One region of the Microbacterium petrolearium genome, then DNA from elsewhere that is predicted to be linked to it. Evidence: predicted binding sites of a transcription regulator. Region 1 holds the regulator's gene; the other holds the start of a gene.

Region 1 (4,528 bases):
GCGGATCGGTGGTGAGCGGCGAGGAGTCGTTCATGATCGAGTGGCGCGAGAACGACGAGGTGTGGTTCACGGTGCGCGCCTTCGACCGCCCCACGCGGCCGCTGGGCCGGCTGTTCCCCGGCCTGATCCGCCGCCGTCGCCGCGCGCTCTTCGACCGCTACCTGCGCGCGATCTCGCCGCTGTTCGCGACGCCGTCCTGATGCGCGGGCCGACATCGAAGGCGGCGCGCACCTGATGGGCGCGGCGCTGCCCCTGGGCGACCCCGCACCCGTCGACGGAGCGCTGCCCGCCGACCTCCCCGTCGACCGCGAGGCGGAGCTCGGGGTGTACCTGCACGTGCCGTTCTGCCGCGTGCGCTGCGGCTACTGCGACTTCAACACCTACACGGCGATCGAGCTGCGCGGGGCACGGCAGGACATGTACGCCGACACGCTGATCCGCGAGGTCGAGCTCGCCGCGGGCGTGCTCGGCGGCGCGGGCGCGATGCGTCCGGCCAGCACGGTGTTCTTCGGCGGCGGCACGCCCACGCTGCTGCCGGCCGGCGACCTGGCCAGGATGCTGGCCGCGGTGCGCGAGGCGTTCGGGCTGCAGCCGGGGGCCGAGGTCACCGTGGAGGCCAATCCCGACACCGTCACCGACGCCGTCGCGCATGAGCTCGCCGCGGCCGGCGTCACCCGCATGTCGATCGGCATGCAGTCGGCCGTGCCGCGCGTGCTCGCGGCGCTCGACCGCACGCACACGCCCGCCAACGTGGGCACGGCGGTGGCCGCCGCGCGCGGCGCGGGCCTCGACGTGAGCGTCGACCTGATCTACGGCGCGCCGGGGGAGACCCTGGGCGACTGGTCGGCATCGCTCGACGCGGCGCTGGCGCTCGAGCCCGACCACGTCTCGGCCTACGCGCTCATCATCGAGGAGGGCACGAAGCTCGCCAGGCAGATCGCGCGCGCCGAGGTGCCGGAGCCGGACGGCGATGTGCAGGCCGACATGTACGAGCTCGCGGACGCCCGCCTCGCGGCGGCCGGCTTCGACTGGTACGAGGTGTCGAACTGGTCGCGCGGGCCGGAGCACCGCTCGCGGCACAACCTGAACTACTGGCGTGGGCAGGACTGGTGGGGCTTCGGTCCGGGCGCGCACAGCCACGTCGCCGGCCTGCGCTGGTGGAACGTGAAGCACCCCGCCGCGTACGCGCAGCGGCTCGCCGGCGGGGAGTCCCCGGCGGCGGCTCGCGAGCGGCCGGACGAGGCGGCGCGCCTGCTCGAGCGGGTGCTGCTGGAGAGCCGCATCCGCGAGGGACTGGAGCTGGCCACGGTGCCCGCCGTGCGGCGCGAGGCCGTGGCGAGGCTGATCGCCGACGAGCTCGTCGAGGGTCCCGCCGCCCTCCGCGGGCGCATCGTGCTGACGCTCAAGGGGCGGCTGCTGGCCGATGCCGTGGTGCGCGCGCTGACCGACTGAGCCGCCGGTTCCCGGCCCGAGCGGCTAGAATTGGCACTCGTCAGGATCGAGTGCCAGAAGGGAGCGCGATGGTCACCGAACGAGGCCTGCAGGTGCTCCGCGCCATCGTGCAGGACTACGTCGACACGCACGAGCCGGTGGGCAGCAAGGCGATCGTCGAGCGCCACGCCTTCGATGTCTCGGCCGCGACGATCCGCAACGACATGGCGATGCTCGAGGACGAGGACCTCATCACGGCGCCGCACACGTCCTCCGGGCGCGTGCCCACCGACAAGGGGTACCGCGTGTTCGTCGACCACCTCGCCGAGATCCGCCCCCTCACGCCGGCGCAGCGCGCCGCCATCTCGACGTTCCTCGCCGATCCGCAGGACCTCGACGACCTCCTCGCGCGCACCGTGCGCCTGCTCACGCAGCTGACCGGCCAGGTCGCGCTCGTGCAGTACCCGTCGTTCGCCCGCGCGAACGTGACGCACCTCGAGCTCGTGGCGCTCGAGCGCTCGCGGCTGCTCGTGATCCTCGTCACCGACACGGGGCGCGTCTCGCAGCGCATCGTCGTCGTGCCGGCCGCGCTCGAGGACGCCGACGTGGCGCTGCTGCGCGCGCAGCTCGCCACCCTCGTCACCGGGCGCTCGGTCGGCGAGGGCTCGGAGCGCGTCGCCGCGGTGCTCGAGGGCTCCGCGGACCCCGCGGACCGCCTGGCCGCCACGCTGCGCGAACTCGCGCGGGTGATCGCGGAGGAGCTGGCGGAGTTCCGCCAGAACCGGCTCGTGATGGCGGGGGCGGCCACGCTCGCGCGCCGCGAGCAGGACTTCCGCGGCAGCATCCACCCGCTGCTGGAGGCGATCGAGGAGCAGGTCACCCTGCTGCGGCTGATGTCGGAGATGCAGCCCGACGACCAGGGCCTGGCGGCGAGCATCGGGCGCGAGAACGAGCCGTTCGGCCTGGGCGACGCCTCGATCGTGGCGAGCGACTACGACTCGCGGATCGGCACGGCCCGCGTGGGCGTGATGGGGCCGACCCGCATGGACTATCCCAGCAACCTGTCGGCGGCGCGGGCGGTCGCCCGCTACCTGACGAGGCTGCTGGACGAGGATGCCGCGCGCCGCTGAGGCGCGACGGACACGGCGACGGACCGCTCGGGCGGTCCCGGAAAGGCGACTGTGGCAGACCACTACGAGGTTCTGGGCGTCTCACGCGAGGCGAGCGACGAGGAGATCAAGCGCGCCTACCGCAAGCTGGCGCGTCAGCTGCACCCCGACGTCAACCCGAGCCCGGACGCGGCCGAGAAGTTCAAGGCGGTCACGCACGCCTACGACGTGCTGAGCGATCCGGAGCAGCGCCGGCGGTACGACATGGGCGGCGACGAGTCGCCGTTCGGCGGCGGCGGTTTCGGCGGGTTCGGCGACATCTTCGAGACCTTCTTCGGGTCGGCGGGCGGCAGGGCCGGGCGCCCTCGCGACCGGCGCCAGCGGGGCGAGGACGCGCTCGTGCGCCTCACGCTCGACCTGGGCGACGTCGTCTTCGGCGCGCACCGCGACATCGAGGTCGACACCGCCGTGCTGTGCGAGACCTGCCAGGGCTCGTGCTGCCAGCCGGGCACGCATCCCGAGCGCTGCGACGTGTGCGGCGGATCGGGCCAGGTGCGCACGCAGGTGCGCAGCCTGCTCGGCAACATGGTCACGACGCAGCCGTGCGGATCGTGCCAGGGTTACGGCACGGTCATCCCCGCGCCGTGCCCCACGTGCCACGGCCACGGCCGCGTCCGCGCCCGCCGCACCGTCTCGGTCGACATCCCCGCCGGCGTCGAGAGCGGCCTGCGGCTGCAGCTGCCCGGCTCGGGCGAGGTCGGCGAGGCCGGCGGCCCGAACGGCGACCTCTACCTGCAGGTCGAGATCGAGCCCCACCCGGTCTTCGGGCGCGAGGGCGACGACCTCACCGCCGTCGTCGAGGTCGCGATGACCGACGCGATCCTCGGCACGCACGTGACGGTCGAGGGCCTCGACGGGCCGATCGAGCTGGATCTGCGGCCCGGCGTGCAGTCCGGCGACGAGCTGCGCATCGAGGGCCGGGGCATCACCGGCCTGCGCTCGGGACGTCGCGGCGATCTGCGCCTCGGCGTGCGGGTGATGACGCCGACCAAGCTCGACGCGAAGACGCGCGCCCTCGTGGAGGAGCTGGCGCAGCGCCAGCGGCCGCAGGCGCCGCGCCTCTCCGAGCACCACCAGGGCCTGTTCGCCAAGCTGCGCGACCGCTTCCGCAACTGATCGTGGCGCTGCACTTCCTCGACGAGTCCGCCGCGGCGGCCGCGGTCGGCGACGAGATCGAGCTGACGGGCGCCGAGGCCCATCACGCCGCCGCGGTGCGCCGCGTCCGCCCGGGCGAGGCCGTCACGGTCGGCGACGGCCGGGGCGTGCGTCTGGACGGCGAGGTCGTCGCGGCCGACCCCAAGCACGTGCGCATCCGGGTGAGCGGCCGCAGCGAGGAGGCGCCGGTCCGCCCGCGCCTCGTGCTCGCACAGGCGCTCGCGAAGGGCGACCGCGACGAGCTGGCCGTGCAGGCGGCCACCGAGCTGGGCGTCGACGAGGTGATCCCGTGGCAGGCCGCGCGCAGCGTCTCGCGGTGGGAGGGACCCAAGGCGCGGAAGGGCCGCGAGCGCTGGCAGGCGATCGTGCGCGAGGCGGCCAAGCAGGCGCACCGCTCGTGGGTCCCGGAGGTGGCCGAGCCCGTCACGACCGCGCAGCTCGCCGCGCGCGCGGGCGGCGCGCGCATGCTCGTGCTCGACCCGTGGACCGACGCCGCGCTCAGCACGGCGCCGGTGGACGACGCCGACGAGATCCTGCTCGTCGTGGGGCCGGAGGGCGGGATCGCGTCCGAGGAGCTCGAGCGGCTCGAGGCCGCGGGCGCCGCGCGGGCGCGCCTGGGTGCCACGGTGCTGCGCACGTCGACGGCTGGCCCCGCGGCGCTGGCCGTGCTGAACGCGCGCCTGGGTCGCTGGTGAGCGGCGCCGAGAGCGGGAGCACCGACACGGTCCGATCCCGCGTCACTAGACTTGAGGACATGAGCGAGCCGTCCCTCT
Region 2 (4,528 bases), on a different contig from region 1:
GATGTACGACGTCGTGCGCGACCGCCGCCTGCCCTACCGCGCCGAGGTCGTCGGCGGCGTGCGCGAGGAGGAGTCGCAGAAGCTGCTGCGCGCCTTCTTCGAGGCCCGCCGCTGATCCGATCAGACCCGCTTCGCGCGGACGCTGGACCACTCGTCGTCGAGGGCGATGTTGCCGTTGAGCGTCCATCCGAACTCGCGCACGCGCGCCCAGATGCTGTCGCGGTTGATGTCGGTGCGATTGCCCTTCGGGTAGCCGATCCACACCGCCCGCGCCGACGCGAGCACCGGCATCACGTCGGCGAGCAGCCGGTCGAGCTCCGCGCGATCCGCCGCGAACAGGACGGCGACGCCGTCGGTGTCGCGCTCGATCCCGTCGACCACGGTGACGCCCTCGGGCAGGGGATCGAGCAGCGCGCGCTGCTCGGCGGTGGCGGGGCCGAACAGCAGCTCGGTGCCCGGCTTGATCTGCAGCTTCTCCGCGACGGTCCTCGACATGACGGGCCTCAGCGCGGCAGCAGCTCCTCGCCCAGGTAGGCGAGGTGGTCGAGGTCGGTCATGTCGATCATCTGGAGGTAGATGCGCTCGGCGCCCAGCTCCTGCAGGCGGCCGACACGGTCGGCGATCTCGGCCGCCGAGCCGCACAGATTGAAGCCGGCGCGGAACCGCTCGAGGTCCACGCCCGTGTTCGCCGCGCGCCGCGCGACGTCCGCCTCGGTGGCGCCGGCGAGGACCGTCAGCCCCACCGTGCGCTTGAGCGTGGCGGGGTCGCGGTCGATCCGCTCGCACGCCGCGGTGACCCGCGCGAACCGATCGGCGATCACGTCCTCCGGCTGGAACACGATGTTGAACTCCGTCGCGTACCGGGCGGCGAGCGCGGGCGTGCGCGTGGGGCCCGCGCCGCCCACGATGAGCGGCATCGGGCTCTGCACGGGCTTGGGCAGCGCGGGCGAGTCCTCGAGGCGGTAGTGCGCGCCCTCGAACGAGAAGGTCTCGCCGACCGGCGTCGCCCACAGGCCCGTGAGGATCTGCAGCTGCTCCTCGAGCAGGTCGAACCGCTTGGCGGGGAAGGGGATGCCGTACGCGCGGTGCTCGTCCTCGTACCAGCCCGTGCCCAGGCCCAGCTCGAAGCGGCCGCCCGACATCGCGTCGAGCTGAGCGGCCTGGATCGCCAGCAGGCCCGGGTGGCGGTACGTGACGGACGAGACGAGCGTGCCGAGGCGGATCCGCGACGTCTCGCGCGCGAGTCCCGCGATGGTCGTGAGGGCGTCGGTCGGGCCGGGCAGGCCGTCGAAGAAGTCGCCCATCTTCAGGAAGTGGTCCGAGCGGAAGAAGCCGTCGAAGCCGAGGCGCTCGGCCGCCTGCGCGAACGCGAGCTGGGTGTCGTAGTCGGCGCCCTGCTGGGGCTCGGTGAAGACGCAGTACTCCATGCGGCCAGTCTGCCGCACCCGCCACGGGTCGGGCTCGCGGCGTCAGACGCGGTCGGCGAGGATCGCGAGCCGGCGGCCGCCGACCCGGGTGAGGAGGAGCGTGGCCGACTCGTCGCCGCGCAGCGCCAGCTTGCGGCGCAGCGCGGCGGGATCCACGTCGACGCCGCGCTTCTTGATCTCCAGCGTGCCGATCCCGCGCGCCCGCAGCGCCTTGCCGAGGCCCTTCACGTCGGCCGGCAGCGTCTCGCGCACGCGGAAGCTCGACACGAACGGGCTCGTCACGGCCGCGTCGCCGGTGAGGTACGCGATCCCCGGGGCGATCGGCCCCGCGTCGAGCGCGCGGGCGACGTCGCCGACGAGGCGGGCGCGGATGACCGCGCCCTCCGGCTCGTGCACGAAGGCGCCGAGGGGCCGATCCGGCTCGTCCTCGGTGTCGCCGGGGGCGGTGAGCTCGTGCGCGGCGCCGTCGCGCAGCACGAGGGCCGCGCGCCGCACGCCGTCGCGCGCGAGCGCGCCCGACCACAGCACGAGCTCCACCGTGGAGCCGTCGGCGCTGACCCACTGCGCCTCGGCGTCGTCGGGCAGCGCGTCGCGGTCGTGCGCGGGGCCGAGCTTGATGCCCGTCGGCACGCGGTCGCCGAGCCCGAAGGCCCAGTCCAGCGGCGGCGAGTAGTCGGACGCCGCCACGCGCCTGGTCTCGGCGTGGCCCGCCGTGCGCCGCGCGGGATCGAGCCACGCGGCATCGACCGACGACAGGTCGGCGTCCTCGGCGCGCCCGTGCGTGACGGTGGTGCCCGGCCGGAAGGCCGCGAGGTTGTACGCGGCCAGCGCCGCCGTGACCTCGTCGGCGTCGACCGCGGCCACGTCGATCCCCAGCCCGGCGAACGCGAGCGCGTCGCCGCCGATCCCGCATCCGAGGTCCGCCACGCGGCCGATGCCCGCCCGGCGCATCCGCTCGGCGTGGTGGGTCGCGACCGTCAGGCGCGTGGCCTGCTCGAGCCCCGCGCGCGTGAAGAGCATGCGCTCGGCGAGCGCGCCGAACTTCACCGCGCCGCGCTGCCGCAGCCGCACCTGGCCCACCACGGCCGAGACGAGGTCGGGGGAGTGCCCCGCGGCGCGCAGGCGGGACACGGCGCGCGCCACGTCGGCGGCCGTCTCGACGGGATCGAGCGAGTCGAGCAGCGCGAGCCCCTCGCGCGTGAGCAGGGCATCGAGCTCGGACCGATCCATCCCCTCAGGGTACGGCGACGGGGGTTGGCACTCGCGTTGCGAGAGTGCCAACGGGTCCCTACACTTGGCGTTAGCACTCTCCGCGCGAGAGTGCGAATTCAAGTCTTCTGACAGCACAGGGAAAGAAGAGGTACACCGTGTCGGTTTCCATCAAGCCGCTCGAGGACCGCATCGTCATCAAGCAGGTCGAGGCCGAGCAGACCACTGCCAGCGGTCTGGTCATCCCCGACACCGCCAAGGAGAAGCCCCAGGAGGGCGAGGTCGTGGCCGTGGGCCCCGGCCGCATCGACGACAACGGCAACCGCGTCCCGCTCGACGTCGCCGTCGGCGACCGCGTCCTGTACAGCAAGTACGGCGGCACCGAGGTGAAGTTCGGTGCCGACGAGTACCTCGTGCTCTCGGCCCGCGACGTCCTCGCGGTCGTCGTCCGCTGACACGCAGCTCGCGCGAAGGCCCGGCTCCCGCAAGGGGGTCGGGCCTTCGTCGTTCCCGATCCACGCGCGTCCCCGGATCGGACGTCGTCCCCGGATCGGTCGTGCCGGATCGGTCGTCGTCCCCGGATCGGTCGTGCCGGATCGGCGGGAATCGCGCGGCATCTGGCAGGCGTGCGCGCCGGGTGGCCGCCGCGGCGCGAGTAGCCTGATCCGGTGACCGTGCCCGTGCCGCCTCCCGCCCGCATCGTCGATCCGGATCGGGAGCGGGTGCTCGGCACCGGGTACGCCTTCGGGGCCTACCTGCTGTGGGGCTTCCTGCCCCTGTACTTCGTCGCGCTCGCGCCGACCGGCCCGTGGGAGGTCGTCGGCTGGCGGGTGCTGCTCTCGCTCGTCTTCTGCGCCGTGGTGCTGACGATCGCGGGCGGCTGGACGCGCATGCTCGCGGTGCTGCGCAATCGCCGCCTGGCGCTGTGGACCGCGGTGGCCGGCGTGCTCATCTACGTCAACTGGCAGGCGTTCCTCCTGGCCACCCAGACCGGCCATGTCGTCGAGGCCAGCCTGGGCTACTTCATCAACCCGATCGCCACGGTCCTGCTCGCCGTGCTCGTGCTGCACGAGCGGCTGCGCCCGCTGCAGTGGGCTGCCATCGGCATCGCGGTGGTCGCCGTGCTCGTCATCGTGGTGGCGTACGGATCGGTGCCGTGGATCGCCCTGACGCTGACGGCCAGCTTCGGACTGTACGGCCTCGTCAAGAACCGGATCGGCGGCGCCGTGGACGCCGTCAGCGGCCTGGCGCTCGAGACGTTCTGGCTCACGCCGATCGCCATCGTGCAGCTCGTGATCGTGGCGCTCACGACGGGCCTCACCTTCGGCACCGCGGGGCCGGTGCACGCCGTCCTGCTCGCGCTCGCGGGGGTGGCCACCGCCATCCCCCTGCTGCTTTTCGCCTCGGGCGCGCGCCGCGTCACCCTGACGACCGTCGGCCTGCTGCAGTTCATCGCGCCCATCCTGCAGTTCGTCACCGGCGCCTTCCTGCTCGGCGAGCCGATGCCGCCCGAGCGCTGGGCCGGGTTCGCGATCGTGTGGCTCGCGTGCGCGGTGCTCGTGGTCGACATGGTGCGGCAGGGCCGTCGCATCCGCAGGGCACGCGGAAGATAACGATCCGGTGTCGCTGGGCATACTGCTCAGTCATTAAACGTCGCGAAAACATACCGGAAACATCCTCCGGGGTAACGTGCGTGCAACCGTGGGCGATGTGTTCAACCCGAACCCGCGGAAGCCACTTCGAAAGGACATACCCCGATGGTTCGATCCAGGAAGGCGCTGCTCGGCTTCGCCGCGCTCGCGGGCGCGGCGTCGCTCGTGCTCGCAGGCTGCGCGGGCGGCACCGAGGCCGCGCCCGACGACAGCGCCGAGCCCGTGACCCCCGGCGAGGAG

Evidence for each region. The regulator HrcA, encoded in region 1, represses chaperone genes, less so after heat shock. The targets are predictions, from matches to a motif close to TTNGCACTCGNNNNNNNCGAGTGCNAA.
Region 2: the regulator HrcA is predicted to act here: its motif matches at 2,682-2,708, upstream of groES (co-chaperone GroES).

What each region holds. Positions count from the first base shown of each region.
Region 1 covers NZ_BAAGRQ010000001.1:374,732-379,259, reverse strand. The annotation lists gene ACYVJ0_RS01860 (DUF1990 family protein) at 1-200, shown strand, start outside; gene hemW (radical SAM family heme chaperone HemW) at 235-1,452, shown strand; gene hrcA (heat-inducible transcriptional repressor HrcA) at 1,521-2,561, shown strand; gene dnaJ (molecular chaperone DnaJ) at 2,613-3,716, shown strand; gene ACYVJ0_RS01840 (16S rRNA (uracil(1498)-N(3))-methyltransferase) at 3,719-4,450, shown strand; gene ACYVJ0_RS01835 (HIT domain-containing protein) at 4,510-4,528, shown strand, end outside.
Region 2 covers NZ_BAAGRQ010000002.1:179,654-184,181, forward strand. The annotation lists gene tadA (tRNA adenosine(34) deaminase TadA) at 1-115, shown strand, start outside; gene ACYVJ0_RS02835 (DUF3052 family protein) at 121-495, opposite strand; gene ACYVJ0_RS02840 (LLM class F420-dependent oxidoreductase) at 504-1,427, opposite strand; gene ACYVJ0_RS02845 (class I SAM-dependent methyltransferase) at 1,470-2,657, opposite strand; gene groES (co-chaperone GroES) at 2,795-3,091, shown strand; gene rarD (EamA family transporter RarD) at 3,305-4,249, shown strand; gene ACYVJ0_RS02860 (ABC transporter substrate-binding protein) at 4,394-4,528, shown strand, end outside.